3 regions of the Streptomyces sp. NPDC057474 genome follow, and region 1 is predicted to be linked to each of the others. Evidence: riboswitches for the same ligand, from Rfam matches in the RefSeq annotation. Region 1 holds a riboswitch; each other region holds the start of a gene.
The links. A riboswitch is a leader RNA that binds a small molecule or an ion and turns the genes downstream of it on or off. The one in region 1 is predicted to bind cyclic di-AMP.

Region 1 (7,453 bases):
GCTCCCTCGGCGGCTCGCCAGCAAGCAGGGGCTCCACGAACTGTGCGTGGAGCACGGCATCTCCAGCCCCGTGAGCTCGTTCCCGCAGTCGTACGAGGAGGTCGAACGGTTCGCGGAACGGGCCCGCTTCCCCGTGGTGGCCAAGAACAGGGAGGCGTTCGAGCGGCGTCGCCGGCCCGCGGTGAACGGGACGACACGCATCGCCGACCGGGAGGGCCTGCTGCGGCTGGCCCGCGGATGGGGTGAGCGGCCCGGGGTGATTCTCCAGGAGTACCTGCCCCGGGAGGACGCCGAGGACTGGATCGTGCACGCGTACTTCGACGCGGACTCGACGCCGCTCGCGATGTTCACCGGGGTGAAGGTGCGGTCGTGGCCGCCGCACGCGGGGATGACGGCGAACGCGTATGTCGTCGACAACCCCGAACTCGCGGACATCGCCGCGCGGTTCATCAAACAGATCGGGTTCACCGGGATCATCGACCTCGATCTGAGGTTCGACCGGCGGGACGGGCGGTACAAGCTGCTCGACTTCAATCCGCGGATGGGCGCGCAGTTCCGGCTCTTCGAGAACGAGGCTGGGATCGACGTCGTACGCGCCATGCACCTCGATCTGACCGGACGTCCGGTGCCGGAGGGGGAACAGCTCGCCGGGCGCCGGTACATCGTGGAGAACATCGATCTGCCGGCCCTGCTCGCCTACCGGCGCAGCGGGTACAGCACGCCGCACGCGCCGGCTCGCGCGAGCGGTACGGAGCTGGCGTGGCTCGCGGGTGACGATCCGCTGCCGTTCCTCACGATGCTCGCGCGCTTCGTGCGGCCGGGCGCGAAGCATCTGTATCACCTGTGGCGGAGCAACCGTCTCGGCAATGCCCATGTGCGCCCCTAGCCATGTGCGCCCTAGCCGGGCGCCCATGCGGTGAGCGACCATACGTGAACACGAAAGTCGCACAGAACAACACGAAGTAGGCATAACGCGTCCTGGGGAGGGACTTCGTGATTCAACCGGTAGCAGTCATCGGTGCCGGGCCGTTCGGTCTGTCCACCGCCGCCCATCTGCGGGCGCGTGGCATTCCGGTCCGCGTCTTCGGCGAACCCATGGTGAGCTGGCGGGACAACATGCCCGCCGGGATGCTTCTGAAGTCGACCCCGGCGGCGTCGAACATCGACGCCCCGCAGCGCGGTCACACCCTGGCCGACTACTGCGACGCGGCAGGGATCCGGCGGCTGGTGACGGACGAGGACATCATTCCCGTCGAGACCTTCATCTCGTACGGGGAGTGGTTTCAGCAGCGGCTCGTGCCCGAGTTGGAGCGGGTGCGGGTGGTGTCCGTGGACCGGAGCACGGGGGGCGGCTTCGAACTGAAGCTGGACTCGGGGGAGTTGTTCGCGGCACGGGCCGTCGTCGTGGCGAGCGGGCTGTTCGGGCTGGCGCATCTGCCGGCCGAGCTGGCGGGTGCGGCCGTGGACGGACCCGCCCCCACGGGGCCTGTCTCCCACAGCTCACAGCACCCCGAGCTGAGCCGGTTCAAGGACAGGGAACTGATCGTCGTGGGCGCGGGGCAGTCCGCCCTGGAGACGGCGGTACTGGCGGCCGAGGCCGGCGCGCGGGTGCGTGTGGTGGCGCGCGGCCGGGGCGCGGTGGCCTTCGGCGCGCCCCCGTGGAACCAGCCACGGCTGCGCCCCGAGTCGCCGTTCGGGCGGGCCTGGTCGCTGTACGTGCTCACCTATTACCCGCACCCGTACCGGTACCTGCCCGCGGCCACCCGGCACTTCCTGGTCCGCCGGGTGCTCGGGCCGCTCGGCGCGTGGTGGCTGCGGGAGCGGTTCGAGGGGCGGGTCGAGGTGCGGGAGGTGGAGCGGGTCGTGCGGGCCGGCGTCATCGACGGGCGTCCCCTGCTGGCCCTTCAGGGACACGAGGGCCGTATCGAGGAGGTGGCCGCGGACCATGTCATCGCGGCGACCGGGTACCGCGTCGACCTCGGGGCGATGGGGTTCCTGGGGCACGAACTCCGTACGGAGCTGCTGGTGAGCCGGGGTACGCCGGTGCTCGGTGCCGGGTTCCGGTCGTCGATACCGGGGTTGTACTTCACGGGGTTGCCGGCGGCGGCGTCGTACGGGCCGGTGATGCGGTTCGTGTGCGGGACGGAGTTCGCCTCGCCTCGGCTGGCTCGGCATCTTGCGGCGGCGCACGGGTGAGCCGGTTCCGGGATGAGCTCGCGCAGGGCGGTGCGTCGCGGGGTGTGGGTGCGTGGGGTTGTTCGCGCCCACGCGGCGGAGCCGCATGCCGATACAGCCCCGCGCCCCTGACGGCGCTGCCCCTGAGCGGCGGCGGTTGAGTACCCGTCGGTGAAGCACCACTGAACGGCGGTTCGGGAAAGGGATGTTGACGTTGGGGTGTGGTGGGGCTGTCGGGATGCCGGACGTCGTCCGGTTCGCGTCGAACCGATGGGGCGCCGCATCCGTATTCTCTGATCATGGCCGCACCCACCGCATATTCACTCATCGCCACTGACCTGGACGGAACGCTCCTGCGCAGTGACGACACCCTCTCCGACCGGTCCCTCGCCGCGCTGGCGCGGGCCACGGAGGCCGGTGCTCAGCACCTCGTGGTGACGGGACGGCCGGCGCCGAGAGTGCGCCCGCTGCTGGAGGACCTCGGCAGCAGGGGGCTCGCGGTGTGCGGACAGGGCGCGCAGTTGTACGACCACGGCGCGGACCGGCTGCTCTGGTCCGTCACCCTGGACAGAGAACTCGCCGAGACCGCGCTCGGCAAGATCGAGGCGGAAGTCGGACAGGTGTACGCCGCCGTCGACCAGGACGGGGTCGACGGCCTCACCCTGATCGAGCCCGGCTACCTCATGCCGCACCCCACGCTGCCCGCCGTACGGGTGCCGCGCCGGGACGACCTGTGGTGCGAGCCGATCAGCAAGGTGCTGCTGCGCCATCCCTATCTGTCCGACGACGAGTTGGCCTCGGCGGCGCGGATGGCGGTCGGTTCGCTGGCGACGGTCACCATGTCGGGGCCCGGCACCGTCGAACTCCAGCCATGCGGCATCACCAAGGCGACGGGCCTCGCCCTGGCCGCCGACCATCTCGGACTGACCCCGGACCGCACCATCGCCTTCGGTGACATGCCCAACGACATCCCGATGTTCGACTGGGCCGCGCACGGGGTCGCCATGGCCAACGCCCACCCCGAACTCAAGGCCGTCGCCGACGAGGTGACCCTCTCGAACGAGGACGACGGCATCGCGGTGGTGCTGGAGAAGCTCTTCCCCTGAGCGGCCGCCCCATTGAACAACTGTTCCCCTGGGCCCGCCGGCCCAGGGGAACAGGGTGAAGAAGGGGGAGCCGGAGGCTCAGTACGCCCCGAAGACGTTGTCGATCGAACCGTACCGATCGGCGGCGTAGTTGCATGCCGCCGTGATGTTCGCGACCGGGTCGTAGGGGTCGTACGGGGTGCCGGACACGTGGTACGCGGCGAACGTCGGGTCGATGACCTGGAGGAGGCCCTTCGACGGGGTGCCCGCGGCGGCGTTGGAGTCCCAGTTGTTGATGGCCTGCGGGTTGCCCGACGACTCGCGCATGATGTTGCGGTGGATCCCGTCGTACGTTCCGGGAATTCCCTTTTGCGCCATGATGTCCAGCGACTCGCGGATCCAGCCGTCGAGGTTGTTCGCGTACGTCGTGACCGACGCCTGCGTGGCCGTGGCGGTCTTGGACGCCGTGTCGCTCGCGGAGGACTTCGTGGTCGACGACTCAGGGGCCGTGGACGACTTCGTCCCCTTCAGCGTCAGCTTCAGGCCCGGGCGGATCAGTGCCGGGTTGTCGCCGATGGCCGCGCGGTTGTCCTTGTAGAGCCGCTGCCAGCCGCCCTTCGTGTGGTGCTTCCGCGCGATGGCGGAGAGCGTGTCACCGGAGACCACGGTGTAGGTCGTGGACTTGGCCTGCGCCGCGGCCGGCGCGGACTGCGGGGCCGACTGTACGGAGGTGACGGCCTGGGTCGGGGTGGCGGCGTTCGCGGTCGTGGCGACCGTGAGCGGGAGGGCCAGTGCGGCCCCGCCCGTTCCGGCGGCGACGATGCCACGGGTCAACGCGTTGCTTCTGGGGCGGCGGTGTTTGCCTGCGGGCATGGCGGATTCCTCTCCGTCGCCTGCGAGGTGAGCTGTCGGGTTCGGGCTGGAGATGCCCGGCCGCGCGCGTCGTCCCGGCGGTCGCTGTGCGTGCCGCGTCCGCTGGGCGTACTGCGCGTGGCTTCACCCCTAGCCGGTCCGGTGGGGAAATTCGGACCGGCGGCTTGCCTGGGTCCCCCGCTCCTGCCGTACGTGGATGAGTGGTGATGGATGGGGAGTCCGGGGCGGCGGCAGGATTCGGCGGTCCGTCCGGACGGGGTGTGAACGTATGCGAGAGCACACGACGGGAACAAGTCCCGGTTTGGCGGTTTGGTCCAGTTGACCTTGAGTTTGCTGCGATTCGACCCCGGTTCCGGGCACGGCTCGCGACTCAACTTGCCTACCGCAAAGGGAAAGTCGCCGGAGTGGGGCGGGGGTGCCATGCGGGATGCGGGTGACCCAACTCACGGGAGAAGTCGGGTGAAGTGCAGAGTAAGCGGCAAATCGGTCAACTCGGGCCGGGTGGAGGGGGTGTGCGGGAGGGGTGGAGGGGGCGTGCGCGGGAGGGGTGGGAGGGTGTGCCCGGGAGGTGCGAGGGGGCCGTGCGTGAGCGGGAAACGGTGGACGCGTGGGCGCGGTTTCGGCCGACCGCGGAGCGCGGAGGCGTCTCCGGGGGTGGGCCGGGTACTCGGGGCCGACCGTCGCGGGCGGGTGCGGCACGCGCGTCGGTGGGTATGGGCGCGTATCAGTTGATCAAGAATGTGGAGCGGCGGTCCCCTACCACTCGGGGCGAAGCCGTGGGCGCTCGTGGTGATCGAAAGGTGACCGGATACGCTGACTCGGGTGATGACAGCGACAGATCGACAAACTTTGTCATCGACCGTGAGAGCGACCTAGACCGACCGTGTGACCGTCAGTAGACGTCAGCAGACAGGAGAACCCTCGTGACCGTCGTCGAGCCGTTTGGGCTGAGCGCGCGGGACCAGGCTCTCGAAGCCGATGTCCAGGCCGGAATGGCGGCCGTCGAGGAGGGTCTGCTCGAGGCGACCAAGAGCGAGGTCCCGTTCATCCAGGAGGCCGCCCAGCATCTGCTGCGCGCGGGCGGCAAGCGGTTCCGGCCGCTGCTGGTGATGCTCGCGGCGCAGTTCGGTGACCCGTACGCGCCGGGTGTCGTGCCCTCGGCGGTGGTGGTCGAGCTGACGCATCTGGCCACGCTGTACCACGACGACGTGATGGACGAGGCCGAGGTGCGCCGGGGCGTGCCGAGCGCGAACGCCCGCTGGGACAACTCCCTGGCCGTGCTGACCGGTGACTTCCTCTTCGCCCGCGCCTCGCACGTCCTCGCCGACCTCGGTCCTGACGCCGTCCGCATCCAGGCGGAGGCCTTCGAACGGCTGGTCACCGGACAGATCCTGGAGACCGCGGGGCCGCGCGACGGACGCGACCCGATCGAGCACTACCTCGACGTGCTGGGCGGCAAGACCGGGTCGCTGGTCGCGGTCGCCGGGCGGCTCGGCGCGCTGATGGCGGGCGCCGATGAGACCGTGGTCGACGTGCTGACCCAGTACGGGGAGCGGCTCGGCGTCGCCTTCCAGCTCGCGGACGACGTCCTCGACATCGCCTCCGACTCGCACGAGTCCGGCAAGACCCCCGGCACGGATCTCCGTGAGGGTGTGCCGACCATGCCGGTGCTGCGGCTGCGCGAGCACGCGGGGCGGCTGGGGCTGCCGGACGACATCGCCCTCTGTGAACTGCTCGACTCCGACCTCACCGACGACGCGCGCCACGCCGAGGCGCTGGCCCGGCTGCGTGTCCACCCCGCGCTGGAGCAGGCCCGCCGCGACACGATCCGCTACGCGGAGGAGGCGCGGGCCGTACTGGCACCGCTGCCGGAATGCGACGCGAAGGCGGCGCTCGTGGAGCTGTGCGACGCGGTGGTGCACCGCGCCGGTTAGGCGCCGCGCCGGTTAGGCACCGTCGACTCCCGGGCTCGTCCGCAATCGCCGGACGGGCCCGATCAATCAACGCCCGGAAGCTGATGCAGGGGGCGTTGGCTGCGTTACGGGGAGAAAACGGAATCGCGGGGTCTTTCGTTGCATAAGCATCGCGTGGTAATCGCGGTGGCAATCGCGTGGTGAGGGTCTGATCTTCTCCGGCATCGCGGTGGCCACCGCGGCCGGTGTCGCCGCCGCCGTGATCCCGGCGGTCGCGGACAGCGGAAGCCGCGGGGGCGGGCAGGAGATCGCGGTGCAGCAAGGTGGGAACGCCGACGGCGACCTCTTCGGCGGCGCCGGCGCCGGGCGGGCCCGCCGTGGGGGACAAGGACGGCGCGGCACCGACAAGCAGCGCAGCCACCCGTTCGGATGACGGTACCCGGTCAAGCCTCCAAGCGCCGGGGGCTGCCGGCGAACACCGCCGAGATCCTCCGGCTCAACACCGTCGGCGGCGTCCCGCACAAGGCGGACTACGTGTTCGTCAATCGCTAGAGCGCCAGTTCGATCGACGGCGCCTCCCCCTGACGACCCCTACGGGTTGGGGGGAGGTGTCGCCTCGCTGTGTCATCCCGTAGCAGTACGTCGAGTTGAGCCCGGAGTCTGACGCTTCTCTCTGGCCGATTTGGTCAGATGGGTATCACCACTCCTCACCGATTCGGGTGAGAATGGCGGCTCCGAGTAGACGCCGCCGCCGACGACGGAGGTAAGGCACACATGGCACCGTACGAAACCGACGACAGCGCCCGGTCCGGCGACGCCGCCGCGCTCGCGGCCGAGGCCGAGGAGATGCGCTCGGCACGGCGACGCAAGGCCGCGCGGTACGTCGTCCCGGTCACCGTGCTGGGCGTGGCGGCCGCGACCATCGGGCTCGTCCCGGCCTTCGCCGGCTCCGGTGACCCCGATCTGCCGAAGATCAGCGCGCAGGAACTCATCGAGAAGATCGCCGCTTCGGACGTAGAGCAGGTGTCCGGCACGGTGAAGATCACCACGGATCTGGGCCTGCCCGACCTGGGCGGTCTCGCGGGCGGCCTCGCCTCGCAGGCGCCCTCCGGGGGCGACGGCGGATCGGCCGCCGACCCCTCCGCCAAGCTCCTCGAACTCGCCTCCGGCACCCACACGTTGCGGGTCGCCACCGACGGCCCGGACAAGCAGAAGCTGTCGCTGCTGGACGACGCCGCCGAGTACAGCGTCATCCACAACGGCGACGACCTGTGGGCCTACGACAGCGCCTCGAACGAGGTGTACCACGCGACCGACGCCGGTGAGGGCAAGGACCGCGAGGGTGAGGGCGGCAAGGGCAAGCACGCACCCGACGCCTCCGAGGACGTGCCCGCCACGCCTCAGAAA
Region 2 (7,453 bases), on a different contig from region 1:
TAACGGCTCAGCTGACGGCTCTCAGCTGACGGCTCAGCCCTTGAAGCGGGGGAAGGCGGAGCGGCCGGCGTACACCGCGGCGTCGTCGAGGATCTCCTCGATGCGCAGCAGCTGGTTGTACTTGGCGACGCGGTCCGAGCGGGCCGGGGCGCCGGTCTTGATCTGACCGCAGTTCACGGCGACGGCGAGGTCGGCGATGGTGACGTCCTCGGTCTCGCCGGAGCGGTGGGACATCATGCACTTGAAGCCGTTGCGCTGGGCCATCTCGACGGCGTCCAGGGTCTCGGTCAGCGAGCCGATCTGGTTGACCTTGACGAGCAGGGCGTTGGCCGAGCCCTCCTCGATGCCGCGGGCGAGGCGCTCCGGGTTGGTGACGAAGAGGTCGTCGCCGACGATCTGGACCTTGTCGCCCAGCTTCTCGGTGATGGCGTTCCAGCCGGCCCAGTCGTCCTCGAACAGCGGGTCCTCGATGGAGACGAGCGGGTACGCCTCGACGAGCTCGGCGTAGTACTCCGTCATCTCGGCGGCGGAGCGCTCCTTGCCCTCGAAGGTGTAGACGCCGTCCTTGTAGAACTCGGAGGCGGCGACGTCCAGCGCGAGGGCGATCTGCTCGCCGGGGGTGTAACCGGCCTCCTTGACGGCCTCGAGAATGAGGTCGAGGGCGGCGCGGTTGGACTCCAGGTTCGGGGCGAAGCCGCCCTCGTCGCCGAGGCCGGTGGACAGGCCCTTGGTCTTCAGCACCTTCTTGAGGGTGTGGTAGACCTCGGCGCCCCAGCGCAGGGCCTCGGAGAAGGACTCCGCGCCGATGGGCGCGATCATGAACTCCTGGATGTCCACGTTGGAGTCGGCGTGCGAGCCGCCGTTCAGGATGTTCATCATCGGAACGGGCAGCAGGTGCGCGTTCGGGCCGCCCAGGTACCGGAAGAGCGGGAGGTCGCTGGCCTCGGAGGCGGCGTGGGCGACGGCGAGGGAGACGCCGAGGATGGCGTTGGCGCCGAGGGAGCCCTTGTTGTCGGTGGCGTCCAGGTCGAACATCGCCTGGTCGATCAGGCGCTGCTCGGTGGCGTCGTAGCCGACGAGCTCCGGGCCGATCTGCTCGATCACGGCGAGGACGGCCTTCTCGACGCCCTTGCCGAGATAGCGGTTGGGGTCGCCGTCACGGAGCTCGATGGCTTCGAAGGCACCCGTGGAGGCGCCGGACGGAACGGCGGCACGACCCGTGCTGCCGTCGTCGAGGCCGACCTCGACCTCGACCGTGGGGTTGCCTCGGGAGTCCAGGATTTCCCGGGCTACGACGACGTCGATGGACGGCACGAGCATCTCCTTCATGGGATGTGACGCTGGAAGTGCGGGGCCCACGGGCCCTGCGACTAGAGCCTAACCGCCCCCGGGCCGTCAGCAGCCGACCGACCGTCCCGTGGACAGAGAGACGGTACCTATTGTTCCAGGTCGGAACAAAGGGGGGTGGGCGAGAAAGTGAACAGAAGGAGGAACGGAAGGAGAGGCGGAAGGAGAGCAGAAGGAGAGGCAGAAGGAGGGAGCGGCCCGGGGAGACGGGCAAAGAAAAGCCCCGCCCCGGTGCGTACGGGGGAATGCGCACCGGGGCGGGGAGCCCGTGGGGACGGGGGGACGGCCCTCACGAGGTCTTCACTATGGAGGACACGGATGTGAGCGGGCTGTGGTTCAGCTGGGGAGCGGCCTGATTTTTCGGCCCAGCTGAACCTGCCCCGCCTGCCCGGCCGTGGGGGCGGCCGTGGGGATGGCAGGCGTCCGGCGGCCGTCGCGATCGCCGTGGGTCAGCTCAGGTGGAGCTGCTGGCCCGGGTAGATGAAGTCGGCGTCGTCGATGATGTCCTTGTTCAGCTCGAAGAGCTTCTCCCAGCCACCCTTGACGTTCTTCTCCTCGGCGATGGCGCTGAGGGTGTCACCGCTGACGACCTTGTACTCGCCGTCGCCCTTCTTGACCTTCTTGCCGGTGGGGGTCTCGACGGTGGCGCGCTCGGAGGAGCGGGAGGCGCGGGTCTCCTGGGTGCTCTTCTCGGTGCTCTCCTGGGTGCTCTTCTGCGAGGAGGAGCCGGAGTTCGAGCTGGAGGAGCTGGAGTTCGAGTTACCGCTGGAGGCGGCGGCGCCGTCGTACGAGGCGCCGGACAGGCCGACGCCGCAGACCGGCCAGGCACCCTTGCCCTGGCCCGCGAGGACCTTCTCGGCGACCGCGATCTGCTGGGCCTTGCTCGCCTGGTTGGCGGTGGAGGCGTACTGCGTACCGCCGAAGGCGGCCCAGGTGGAGGCGGAGAACTGCAGACCGCCGTAGTAGCCGTTGCCGGTGTTGATGGACCAGTTCCCGCCGGACTCGCACTGGGCGACGGCGTCCCACTCGGAGGCGGTGGCGGCGGAGGCGCTGCCGGCGGCCATCAGCGGGGCGGCGATGGCCGCGGCACCGGTGACACCGGCGACGGCGATGGCACGAGCCGCCTTGGACGGGCGACGGTGCTTGCCCTTGCTGGAAAACAGCATGGAGTGATCCCCTCACCGACGCCTGCGAGGTGAGCTGTCGGGTTCGGGCCGGTTGAGTTGCCCGGCCGCGCACGCTCGCCTTTCGGCTGACGTTGCGCGGCTTCACCCCAAGCCGGTTCCGGACGCACGCCCCCGAAGGGCCGCAACTGCCGGACCCGGCACTTACCTTGGGTCCCCCGCTCCTGCCTACGGCGCTTGACGCGACGACTGTTCCTTGCGGTCGCTGGCAGGATTCGGCGTGCCGACCGCAAGAGCCCGCTGTGGCGAGCGGTCACGACCGTAAACAGGTGATTGCCCGAATTTCAAAGACGATCAGGGGGTCTGTGATTCATCTCCCACATAGATCAAAACGGGCATTCAGGGGCGAACCGTGACCCGAACTGCCGCTACTTTTCGCCCGTTTCGGCACCGACTTCGAGGGTCTGACCGGGAAGGATAAGGTCCGGGTCAGTTCCGACCGTGACCTCGTTCTCGGCGTACAGCTCCCGCCACCCGCCATCCAGGCCGAGCGAGTTCACGATGCGCGTCAGATTGTCGCCCGCACGGACGGTGTACGCGCCGTCCGCGACCTCTCGCGCCGCGTCGCCGTCACGGGAGGCGTGACGGCCGGAGGGCGTGGAGTCGACGCGGGAGCCGTCGGCCGCGTCCGTGCCCGCGTCGGCGTCAGCGTCCGCATCGGCACCCTCGTCGGCACTGGTGCCTCGATGGCGGCCGGTGCCGCTTTCACTGTCATCGGCAGCCGAAGAGCTGTCGCTCTGTGCTGACTTGTCCGAGTTGGCGCTGCCGGAGTCCGTGGTGTCGTCCGAGTCGGTGCCGGTTTCGGCCTTGGTGGAACCTTCGAAGACACCAGGGGACGATTCCGGCGATTCTGATGTTTCGGACGATTCGCTCGACCTGCCGGCTCCACCGGAGCCGGTGGAGCCGGTCGAATCGGCGGACTTGGCCGAGTCTGTCGACTCGGCCTCGTCGGTGGAAGTGGATGAATCAGACGAACCGGACGAGTCAGATGAACTGCCCGACCCCGCCGAGCCGTCCGCGACGCCCGTGTCCACGTCGGCGGAACCGGAGTCGCCGCCGAGATTGTGGAGCAGTCCGCAGGTGGACCAGACACCGACGCCCTGGTCGGCGAGCACCTTCTCGGCCACCGCTATCTGCTGGGAACGGCTGGCCTGGTCGGCGGTTGTCGCGTAGTCGAGGCCGCCGTACTTCTCCCAGTTCGCCTGGGTCAGCTGGAGGCCGCCGTAGCGCCCGTTCCCGGTGTCCGCGCTCCAGGAGGCGCCGCTCTCGCACTCCGCCACCTGGTCCCAGGTGGTTCCGCTGGCCGCACTCGCGCCGGTGGCGCCGAGGAGTGGGATCGCGATGGCCGAGCCGGTCACGCCGGCCGCGACGAGGAGGGCCGGAGCCTGACGGGGGCGACGGTGACGACCGTTCCCGGAGAGCATGCGGTTGCCTTTCACACGACAGCAGGGGCCTGTGCGACGGGTGTGGTGACCCCTTCGCACTGACGTGTGAACGTATCGGCAGTCGATCAGTTGTCACAAGTTAATGCAGCACAGATCACGTGAAGATCACAGAGTTGAGGGAGTGTCATCTTCTGCCGCGGAATGGGGTACTGCTACGGGCCGCCCGGGTACTGCTACGGACCGCTTACGGGCCGCTCCTGCGGGGTGAATTGCACCGGAAGCGTGCGCAATCCACGCATGATGAGCCCTCCTCGCCACCTCAAATCGGCTGAATCCACTGCAAGTCGCAGATCGGGGAGGCGGGTGAGGAGCGTCGCCAGCGCGGTCTGGCCTTCGAGGCGGGCGAGTGGGGCGCCCAGGCAGTAGTGGATGCCATGGCCGTAGCCGAGGTGCTGGTTGTCGCGGCGGGAGAGGTCGAGGGTGTCGGGGTCGTCGAAGCGGGCCGGGTCGCGGTCGGCCGCCGCGAGTACGACGAGGACGGGGTCGCCGGGGGCGATGTCCTGCCCGCCGATGGTGAGGGGTTGGGTCGCGAAGCGCCAGGTGGCCAGCTCGACGGGGCCGTCGTAGCGGAGGAGTTCCTCGACGCCGGTTTCGAGCAGCGCGGTCTCCTGGGCGTCGAGGGAGGCCTGGAGACGGGCGCGCTGCTCGGGATGGGTGAGAAGGGCGTACGTGCCGTTCCCGATGAGGTTGACGGTCGTCTCGAACCCGGCGAACAGCAGGATGAACGCCATCGCCGCGGCCTCGTTCTCGGTGAGGTGCTCACCGTGGTCGGAGGCGCGGATGAGCGCGGAGATGAGGTCCTCGCCGGGGGCGGGGTGCTCGGTGAGGCCTTCTCGCTTGCGGCGGATGAGGTCGCCAAGATAGCCGCGCATCTTCTTCACCGACCGCGCGACACCGCCACGCGGGCCGCCGCCGTGCCGGATCATCATCCCCGCCCAGTCCCTGAAGTCGTCCTGATCCTCCCGGGGGACGCCGAGCATGTCGCAGATCGCGTAGATGGGGAGGGGGAAGGCGAACTCGTGGATGAGATCGGCTTCGCCCTTGTCCGCGAACTGGTCGATGAGGTGATCGGTCAGCTCTTGGACCCGGGAGGCGAACTCGGCGACCCGGCGAGGAGTGAACGCCTTGGAGACGAGGCGGCGGAGACGGGTGTGATCCGGCGGATCGATGTTCAGCAGATGCGTCATCAACTCGGCCTTGCGCTCACCGGGGATACCCGTCTTCCCCTTGGCGTGCGCGGGCTCGTCGTGATGCGCCGGGTTCTTGGAGAGACGTCCGTCGGCGAGGGCCTGCTTGGCATCGGTGTAGCGGGTGACCAGCCAGGCCTCCACACCACTGGGGAGGCGTGTCCGGTGGACGGGGGCGTGGTCTCGGAGCCAGGCGTACGCCGGGTAGGGGTCGGTGGCGAACTCCCAAGTGAAGAGATCGGGCGCGCCGGTTCCCGGGGAGGTGGCGGGGGTGGATGCGGGCTGGTTGGTCACTCGTCGACGGTATCTGGCCTTTCCGGGGCCTCCGCCTCCGTCCCCGGTACTCGGTCAGGCAGGAGCACGACGCGGCCGCTCGCGGGGTCGAAGCCCAGTACCGGACAGTCGTCGGCGCCCTCCGGGCACATCAGGACCGGCTTGCCGAGGCGGTGACCGATGGAGCGCAGGAAGCCGCAGAACGCGTCGAGCCGGTCCTGGCCCTGCAGCTCCAGCAGGGCCACGTCGAAGTCGATCTCCTCGTCCGAGTAGAAGCGGAAGATCGCCAGCATGTCCTCCGTCGGCCAGACCCTCAACTGGGGGCATTCGGCGTCGAGTGGCCGCGCCAGTATGCGCACGGCTCTCGGCAGCGCCGACGTCGTGGTGCCTTCGATGTACTCGTGCCTCCAGCCGCTCCGTGCGACGAGATCGAGGAGCGCTTGCCAGTCCTCCGCCGAGGCGTCCAAGACGTGTAGGTCAGGCAGCGAACCCATCAGCTCAAGGTCGAAGTTCTCCTTCACGTCGTCCCAGAACAGGTCCGGGGTCCCGTCGGTCGTCCGCATTCCAGCGAGTCAGGCCTCGTCGCTCTCCTCGTCGGTGTCCTCGTCCGTCTTCGCCTTCGCCTTCGCCCCTGTGCCCACCCCTTCCACGGCGCGGATCGCGTCCCGGTACGCGCGGGCCGCCGCGCGTAGTGCCGCCTCCGGGTCGATGCCCTCGGACTCGGCGTGGGCGGCGAGGGTGAGAAGTTCGTAGCCGATGTCGTCGCCGGGGGGTATCGGGACGTCGAGCCCTGCGGTGCGGACGCGGGAGGAGAGCTTGGCGGCCAGGGCCAGGCCGGGCTGGCCGAGGGGTACGCCGTCGGTGACCGACTCGCGTTGCTTCTCGACTGCCTTGGTGCGGAGCCAGTGCGCCTTGACTTCCTCCGGCGTCGTGGCCGTCGCGTCGCCGAAGACGTGGGGGTGGCGGTGGATGAGCTTGGTGATGATGCCTGCGGCCACGTCGTCGATGGAGAAGGGGGTGTCGGGGTCGTCCTCGGCGATGCGGGCGTGGAAGACGACCTGGAGGAGGACATCGCCCAGTTCCTCGCGGAGTTCGTCGCGGTCGCCCTCCTCGATGGCCTCGACGAGTTCGTACGCTTCCTCGATGCCGTACTTGGCGAGGCCCTTGTGGGTCTGCTGGGAGGACCAGGGGCATTCTGCGCGGATCCGGTCCATGACCTGGATGAGGTCGAGGAGGCGGGCGCCGGGGAGGTCGTAGGAGGCGGGGAGGAGCTCCAGGGACGGCATCCGGACGCGGCCGGAGCCGGCGAGGCGGGCGAGGCCGTCGGTGAGGCGGGATTCGCCCTCGGCTGTGGCCACCACGAGCACCGTGCGGTCGCCGGCGCAGGCGTCGACCAGTTCCTCGGCCGTCGGGGTCGCCTGCTCCACCGTTGTGCCGGCCTCGCGGAGATAGGGCAGCTGGGGGTGTGCCTCGTCCGCACAGAGAACGCGGTCCGCCCCGTGCAGTGCCTGCCACGCGGGCCAGGAGAGCAGGCCGGGCGCGACACGGTGGCTGGTGGTGAGCAGGACGACTCGGCCGGGGCCAGGGGTGGCGTCCGTGGTCTCGGGGGCTGTGGTCTCGGGGGTCGTGGTGGCGGGGGCGCCGTCGGGGCGGTGTGCGTTCACCCCACGAACGTAACCCACGTCACGGACGACCCCCGAAGTTATCCACAGGCTGGGGGCGCGGGCACCCCGCTACGCCGACTCCTGCGTCCCCGTCCCGGTGACCTCCTTCAGCCACGGTGTCTTGGCGTCCAGCAGACCGACCCGGCCGGATGTCGGGTCGACGCCCCAGCTGCCGTAGCGGGGGTTGAGGTCCACGTCGAGTTTCTTGGAAGCCTCCGAGAGGGCCTTCCAGAAGACGATGCCACCCTCCTGGGTGTTGAGGTCGGCGCCGAGGGAGGCGGCGAGTTTCTGGACCTCGACGTCGCTGCGGAGGCTCTCCTCGAGCTGTTCGGGGGCGACGCTGTAGCGCTGCA
Region 3 (7,453 bases), on a different contig from region 1:
TCAGGGAACGGGGGTTCGAAGAGGTCTGTCTGGAGCCATGTCACCTGGGCCTCCGGCACCTGAGCCGTCACCCGCGCACGAGCCAGCGCCAACGAGGCAGCCGACACGTCCACCGCCGTGAACCGCGCCTCGGGGCTCGCCACGACCAGGTGGACCGTCTGGGCGCCGACCCCGCAACCGACCTCCAGGACCTTGGCGCCCGCCGGGTACGTCGTGTCGTGGTGGAGGCGGTCGGAGAGGGCGTCGGCCTGGTCGGCGAGGCGGCGGGACTCGTGGGTGGAGTAGCCGTGGACGTAGTTGTCGATGTCGATGTCGTCGAGGGAGCCGGATATGGGCAGGGGGTGGGGTGCGGATGTGGACGCAGTGGTCTTCATGAGGAGTGAGCCTCGTTCGGGAGGGGGGCTGCGAACAGGGCCAATGGGGAGTGGCGTAAGGGGACCAATCCGACCGGCCCGAGCCGCCCAGCTCAAGGGAGGCGGCCCGATCCTGCCAGCTCAAGCCGCCCGGCTAAAAGCCGCCCGGCTAAAAGCCGCCCGGCCCGCGCCGCCCGGCCCGCGCCGCCCGGCCCGCGCCGCCCGGCCCGCGCCGCCCGGCTCAGGCCACCCGCGTGGCCCCCGCGTACGGCATCTCGTCGAGAGGTGCCACGCGTACCGGGGCCGACGGGTTCGGGGCGTGGATCATCTGGCCGTTGCCGATGTAGATGCCCACGTGGCTGATGCCGGAGTAGTAGAAGACGAGGTCGCCGGGGCGGAGTTCGGAGCGGGCGACGCGGCGGCCGGCGTTGATCTGGGAGTAGGTGGTGCGGGGGAGGGAGACGCCGGCGGCGCGGTAGGCCGCCAGGGTGAGGCCGGAGCAGTCGAAGGCGTTGGGGCCGGTAGCGCCCCAGACGTAGGGGCTGCCGAGCTTGGAGTAGGCGTAGGAGATGGCCGCAGCGGCGCGGGAGTTGGGGGCGTCGGTGGTGGCGGAGGCGGGGGAGACCGGGCCGGTGAGGCCGCGCCGGGACGAGGCGGAGGAGCGCGAGGTGTGACCCGCGGTGCCGCCCGGGGTGTCCAACCGCGTGCTGTCCTCGGTGGTGAGCCGGCCGAGCAGCTGTCGCGCGTCGCTCAGCTTGGAGGTGACGGTCTTCTTGTGCCGCTTCAGCTCCGTCTGCCGGGTCTTGAGCGTACCCAGTTCGACGCGGGCGGCCCCGCGCAGCCGTTCGATCTCCAGCAACTGCTTCCGTACGCTCGCCACGTCGGCCGAGTGGCGGCTGCCGACGCGCTCGGCGAGGGCGGCGCCGTCCAGGTACTGGTCCGGGTCGGCGGAGAGCGCGAGCTGCCAGGAGGGGTCCATGCCCCCACCCCGGTACTGCGCCGCGGCCAGCGAACCGAGCTTGTCCCGTGCCGAGTTGAGCCGCTCGGTGCGGCGGGCGGCCTGGTCGCGCAGCTCTTCGAGGTTCTCCTGCGCCTTGTCGGCCTTCTCCTTCGCGCCGTTGTACTTCTCGGTGGCGACCTCAGCCTCTTGGTACAGCTTGTCCACCTTCGCCTTGACCTGGTCAGGCGTGAGCTGTGGATCGGCGTGCCCGGTGCCGTCGAAACCGGTCGCGGTCGCCGCGCCCGCGAGGGCGAACGTCGCGGCCGTGCGGACCGTATGGCCGCCGAGTGAGCGCTGTCTGGGCTTGCGGTGCGCTGCCATGTGGAGTCCACGTCCTCTCCGTACGACCGCCGTCCGCAGTACGAACATCGTCTGTCCGTACGGACCGCCTGGGGGGAGCGGTTACGCGTCCGGCGGCGGCCCGCACAGGGGGAGCGGGACGCCGCCGGACCTTCTCGGCGGTGGTGTCCGACTGCCGCCCCTGGCCCGGGCGGCGGTGGGGAGCCGGTCACCTGAGGGAGGACGCTAAACCTGGCTGTGACGGCACGGTAACGCGTTGTACGGAAGTGGCGTGCACCGACCATGAGGTGACCGTATGTGACCGTGATCCCGCCCTGGCGCCGCCGACTTCACGCTGTGCGATGACCGATGCGGCCATTTCGGACCGGTCGGGGGTGCGGCGGTGCTATGCGGCGCATATACGCAAGATCATCACAGCGTCGGACGTCCCGAAGCGCCACCCTCAGTGCCCCCGGTGAACTTGCTGTGCCCGCCCCGGTCCCGTCGGAGTACGGGTCTCTCATTAGGCTCCGCGCATGGACGTACTCATCCACATCCTCGTCGCCCTCCACATCATCGGCATCGCCTCCCTCCTGGGCGGCTTCCTCACCCAGATGAAGGCCATGGGCCAGGGCACCGCCCGCTTCGTCCCCGCCATGCTTCACGGCGCCCTCACCATGCTCGTCACGGGCGTGCTCCTCGTCGGCCTCAACCAGGCCGACGACCAGCCCGTCAACAACATCAAGATCGGCGTCAAGCTGGCACTGCTGATCGTGATCCTTGGGCTGGTCTACGTGAAACGGGACGAGGAGGCGGTGGAGAAGCCGCTGTTCGGCCTGGTGGGCGCGCTGACCACCGCGAACATCTTCATCGCGGTGCTCTGGACCTGAGGGCTCGCGCCCCTCCGCGAACCGTGCCGTTACGCCGGCCGCACCACGCTGTGGATCGACGACTCCCCGTCGTAGAACACCGACTCCTCGCGGACGTACGCGCCCGGCTTCGGGGCGTGGATCATCATGCCGTTGCCGATGTAGAGGCCGACATGGCCGATGTTGTCGTAGAAGAAGACGAGGTCACCGGGTCTGGCGTTGGCGAGGGAGACGGTGGTGCCGGCGGTGGCCTGGTCGTAGGTGATGCGGGGGAGGTCGACGCCGGCGGCCTTCCAGGCGGCCTGGGTGAGGCCGGAGCAGTCGTAGGAGCCGGGGCCGGTGGCGCCCCAGACGTACGGCTTGCCGATCTGTGCGCGGGCGAAGGTCAGGGCCTTGGCGGCCTTCGAGGCGTAGGTGGAGTCCTCGGCCGGAGCGGCGGTCTCGGTGGACGTCTCCGAGCCGGTGGAGGTCTCCTCCCGGGTTCCCTGGGTTCCCTGGGTGCTCTGGGTGCTCTGGGCTCCTTGGGTCTCCTGGGTCGTCGTCTGCGCCGCCTGCTGTCGCGCGAGCTCCTCCGCCTTGCGGTCGGCCTCCTCCTGCTCGCGCTGTTCGATCGCGGCGAGCCGGGCCTTCTCCTCGGCGGTGAGGGTGGAGAGCAGTTCGCGGGCCTCGGCGAGCTTCGCCTGGACCTTGGCCTTGCTGGTCTTGAGGGCGTTCTGTGACTCGGTGAGCTGTTCGAGGCTGTCGCTCGCCTCCTGGCGCTGCTCCGTCGCCTCGGCCTGCTGGGTGACGTACGCGTCGACGGTGTCCTTCTGACGGCCCGTCAACCGGTCCATCAGCTGGTTCTGGTCGAAGTAGTCCTGTGGGTTGTCCGCCAGGAGCAGCGAGGCCTGGTTGGGGGCGGCCGCGCCCGTGCGGTACTGGGCCGCGGCGAACGAACCCAGTTCCTCCCGCGCCCCGTTGAGCTTCTCCGTACGCTTGGCGACGTCGTCGAGGAGGGTGTCGACCTTCTTCTTCTGCTTGGTCGTTTTCTCCTTGGCCGCGTTGTAGCTCTCGGTCGCCGAACCGGCCTGGCGGTAGAGGTCGTCGACCTTCTTCTCGACTTCCTCCAGGCTCGGCTTGTCGTCGGTCGACGGGGCGGCTGTGGCCGTCTGGGAGAGCAGGGCCACGGAGGTGAGGGCGGCCGTGGCGAGAGCAGGGGTGCGTATGCCCACGCGCGTTCCGGCAGGACGCGGCTTGCGGTGCGGCGCCATGGTTCGGCGTCTCCTTCCGTAGTCCGCCTACCGAGTTAGCTGTCGGGTTCGGGCGCAAGCTTCGGAAGGTTTGCCCTACGACCCTTGCCGCCTGCGGCGGTCGGGTCGATTCACCCCAGAGGTCGGTGGGTCCCCGGCTCCGGCTGCCACGGGAGGCGTACCGGACTCGGCGGAGGCCGTGCGGCCCGGCGACGTTCGCCGGTTGGGTCGTACGGCCTAGCGAAACGCTAGCCAACTCGTGTGGCCCGTGTGAAGGTTGATGGTCGATATGCCCGATACGTTTTCGTGACCTTAGCCTCTTCGGCACGGCAGGCGGTATTCTCGATCGCTCATCGTTGTGGGGTGATCGCGGTGAGTGGTGAAGGTGGACTTCCCGGGGTGGCCTCCCGCTGTCAGTGGGGGCGCCTAGACTCGGAGAGCGATGAGCAGCCTCTTTGACGACAGCTTCCTGGCGGACCTCCAGGCCCCGCGCGGCCGCGCGGAGGAACCCCCGCCGCCACCCGAGGACGATCACGTACCGGAGCCGCTTCCGGACGATCTGTTCGGCGGGAAGTTCGACGTGCCACCGGACCGGGACGCGTACTACCGCGACGGCGCCCCCCGCCCCGCCCTCGACGCGGCGGCGCTCCTGGACGGGCTGAACGAGAACCAGCGCGCGGCCGTGGTCCACGCGGGCTCGCCCCTGCTCATCGTGGCCGGCGCCGGCTCCGGCAAGACCCGTGTGCTCACCCACCGCATCGCACACCTGCTCGGCGAGCGGAATGTCCACCCGGGCCAGATCCTCGCGATCACCTTCACCAACAAGGCCGCGGGCGAGATGAAGGAGCGCGTCGAGCAACTCGTCGGACCGCGCGCCAAAGCGATGTGGGTCATGACCTTCCACAGCGCGTGCGTACGGATCCTCCGGCGCGAGTCGAAGAAGCTCGGCTTCACGTCCTCCTTCTCGATCTACGACGCCGCCGACAGCAAGCGGCTGATGGCGCTCGTCTGCCGTGATCTGGACCTCGATCCGAAGCGTTTCCCGCCCAAGTCCTTCAGCGCCAAGATCTCGAACCTCAAGAACGAGCTGATCGACGAGGAGGACTTCGCCGCCCAGGCCGCCGACGGCTTCGAGAAGACCCTCGCCCAGGCCTACGCGATGTACCAGTCCCGTCTCCGCGAGGCGAACGCGCTCGACTTCGACGACCTGATCATGACGACGGTCAATCTGCTGCGCGCCTTCCCGGACGTCGCCGAGCACTACCGCCGCCGCTTCCGCCACGTCCTCGTCGACGAGTACCAGGACACCAACCACGCCCAGTACGCCCTGGTCAGAGAGTTGGTCGGCACCTCCGAGCACTCGGTCGACGTTCCGCCCACCGAGTGGGACGTACCCCCCGCCGAGCTCTGCGTCGTGGGTGACGCCGACCAGTCGATCTACGCCTTCCGCGGCGCGACCATCCGCAACATCCTCCAGTTCGAGGAGGACTACCCGGACGCGACGACGATCCTGCTGGAGCAGAACTACCGCTCCACCCAGACCATCCTGAGCGCGGCCAACGCGGTCATCGAGCGCAACGAGTCCCGCCGCCCCAAGAACCTGTGGACCAACGCGGGCGCGGGTGCGCAGATCACCGGCTATGTCGCCGACACCGAGCACGACGAGGCCCAGTTCGTCGCCGACGAGATAGACCGACTGACGGACGCGGGCGACGCGAAGGCCGGAGACGTCGCCGTCTTCTACCGTACGAACGCCCAGTCCCGTGTCTTCGAAGAGGTCTTCATCCGCGTCGGCCTGCCCTACAAGGTCGTCGGTGGCGTCCGTTTCTACGAGCGCAAAGAAGTCCGGGACGTCCTCGCATATCTGCGCGTCCTGGCCAACCCGGAGGATTCGGTCCCGCTGCGCCGTATCCTCAACGTGCCCAAGCGCGGCATCGGTGACCGCGCGGAGGCGATGATCGACGCCCTCTCGCAGCGCGAGAAGATCAGCTTCCCGCAGGCGCTGAAGCGTGTCGACGAGGCGTACGGCATGGCGGCTCGGTCGACGAACGCCGTCAAGCGGTTCACCACGCTGATGGAGGACCTGCGGACCATCGTCGAGTCCGGCGCCGGACCCGCGACCATCCTGGAGGCGGTCCTCGAACGCACCGGCTATCTGGCCGAGTTGCAGGCCTCCACCGACCCGCAGGACGAGACCCGCATCGAGAACCTCCAGGAACTCGCCGCCGTCGCCCTGGAGTTCGAGCAGGAGTCCGGGGCCGCAGAGGGTGAGGGCGAGGCGGCGGCTGCGACGCCCGCCGGGCTCCCCGCCTTCCTGGAGCGGGTGGCACTGGTCGCCGACTCCGACCAGATCCCGGACGAGGAGGAGGACGGCTCAGGCGTCATCACGCTCATGACCCTCCACACCGCGAAGGGCCTGGAGTTCCCGGTCGTCTTCCTGACCGGCATGGAGGACGGCGTCTTCCCGCACATGCGCGCCCTCGGTCAGACCAAGGAGCTGGAGGAGGAGCGTCGTCTTGCGTACGTCGGCATCACCCGCGCGCGTGAACGGCTCTACCTCACCCGGTCCACGCTCCGCAGCGCCTGGGGCCAGCCCTCGTACAATCCGCCGTCCCGCTTCCTGGAGGAGATCCCGGCCACCCATCTGGAGTGGAAGCGCACGGGCGCCTCCGCCCCGGTGTCCTCGGGCCCGGCCGCCGGGATCGCGTCCTCACTGTCCTCGTCCCGCTCCCGTTCCTCGGCCTCCGGCGGGTCCGGCTTCGCGACCCGCCGCACCGACGAGAAGCCGGTGGTCTCGCTCGCCGTGGGCGACCGTGTCACCCACGACCAGTTCGGCCTCGGCACGGTCGTCGGCGTCAACGGCACGGGCGCGAACGCGGAGGCGACGATCGACTTCGGCGACACCAAGCCGAAGCGGCTGCTGCTGCGGTACGCGCCGGTGGAGAAGCTGTAGCGAGCTCTACGCGGCGAGCGTCACGGCCGCGATGAAATGACTCGGGCCCCTGCTGAGCAGGGGCCCGGTCTTCGTTTCGCTGTCCGTCACGGGGTCTGTTACGTCGGGTCCAGCCCGTGGCTGCGCAGCCACGGCAGGGGGTCTATGGCGGAGCCGCCCGCCGGGTGGACCTCGAAGTGCAGGTGCGGGCCGGTCGAGTTGCCCGAGTTGCCGGAGTAGGCGATGGCGTCGCCGGCCTTGACGGTCGTACCGGAGGCGACCTTGTACGTGGAGAGGTGGCAGTACCAGGTCTCGGTGCCGTCCTTGGCGGTCACGATGACCATGTTGCCGTAGGCGCTGTTCCACTGGGTGCGCACGGTGCCGTCGGTCGCGGCCATCACCGGGGTGCCGTACGAGACGGGGAAGTCTATGCCGGTGTGCAGGGACATCCAGTTGACGCCGGACTGTCCGTAGTAGGCGCTGAGTCCGTGCCGGGCGACCGGCAGTGCAAACTTCGGCCGCAGTCGCTCCTTGCGGGCCGCGTCGGCCGCCGCCTTCTTCTGCTCCAGCTCCTGCTGGGCCTTGAGGTCGATGCGCTCCTGCGTCCGGCTGGCCCGGTCGGCGAAGTCGTCGGCCTCGGCGGAGAGGCTCGCCAGCTGGGTGTCGAGCTGGTTGTTGGCGGTGGACGGCTTCACGGCGGTGGCGTCGTCCGACTTGACGGAAGCCGTCGTCTCCGTGTCGTCCGACGTGGCGCCGACCGAGGCCGCCGCGATCCCCGCGACACCCATGAC

Region 2: it holds a riboswitch for cyclic di-AMP, as region 1 does, so the genes downstream of both, ACFU53_RS18015 (transglycosylase family protein) here and ACFU53_RS32955 (transglycosylase SLT domain-containing protein) in region 1, are expected to answer to the same signal.
Region 3: it holds a riboswitch for cyclic di-AMP, as region 1 does, so the genes downstream of both, ACFU53_RS21880 (NlpC/P60 family protein) here and ACFU53_RS32955 (transglycosylase SLT domain-containing protein) in region 1, are expected to answer to the same signal.

Annotation. Positions count from the first base shown of each region.
Region 1 is NZ_JBHVDX010000157.1:9,288-16,740, reverse strand. Features, by position in the region: gene ACFU53_RS32970 (ATP-grasp domain-containing protein) at 1-886, shown strand, start outside; gene ACFU53_RS32965 (NAD(P)-binding domain-containing protein) at 994-2,196, shown strand; gene ACFU53_RS32960 (Cof-type HAD-IIB family hydrolase) at 2,475-3,281, shown strand; gene ACFU53_RS32955 (transglycosylase SLT domain-containing protein) at 3,360-4,133, opposite strand; cyclic di-AMP (ydaO/yuaA leader) riboswitch at 4,138-4,346, opposite strand; gene ACFU53_RS32950 (polyprenyl synthetase family protein) at 5,057-6,067, shown strand; gene ACFU53_RS32945 (hypothetical protein) at 6,276-6,479, shown strand; gene ACFU53_RS32940 (hypothetical protein) at 6,476-6,598, shown strand; gene ACFU53_RS32935 (outer membrane lipoprotein carrier protein LolA) at 6,821-7,453, shown strand, end outside.
Region 2 is NZ_JBHVDX010000055.1:14,475-21,927, forward strand. Features, by position in the region: gene eno (phosphopyruvate hydratase) at 34-1,314, opposite strand; gene ACFU53_RS18015 (transglycosylase family protein) at 1,797-2,513, opposite strand; cyclic di-AMP (ydaO/yuaA leader) riboswitch at 2,518-2,717, opposite strand; gene ACFU53_RS18020 (transglycosylase family protein) at 2,900-3,955, opposite strand; gene ACFU53_RS18025 (cytochrome P450) at 4,150-5,457, opposite strand; gene ACFU53_RS18030 (hypothetical protein) at 5,454-5,999, opposite strand; gene ACFU53_RS18035 (nucleoside triphosphate pyrophosphohydrolase) at 6,009-7,100, opposite strand; gene ACFU53_RS18040 (SurA N-terminal domain-containing protein) at 7,170-7,453, opposite strand, start outside.
Region 3 is NZ_JBHVDX010000075.1:13,473-20,925, forward strand. Features, by position in the region: gene ACFU53_RS21865 (L-histidine N(alpha)-methyltransferase) at 1-374, opposite strand, end outside; gene ACFU53_RS21870 (NlpC/P60 family protein) at 595-1,674, opposite strand; gene ACFU53_RS21875 (hypothetical protein) at 2,169-2,522, shown strand; gene ACFU53_RS21880 (NlpC/P60 family protein) at 2,552-3,751, opposite strand; cyclic di-AMP (ydaO/yuaA leader) riboswitch at 3,760-3,933, opposite strand; gene pcrA (DNA helicase PcrA) at 4,173-6,683, shown strand; gene ACFU53_RS21890 (M23 family metallopeptidase) at 6,782-7,453, opposite strand, start outside.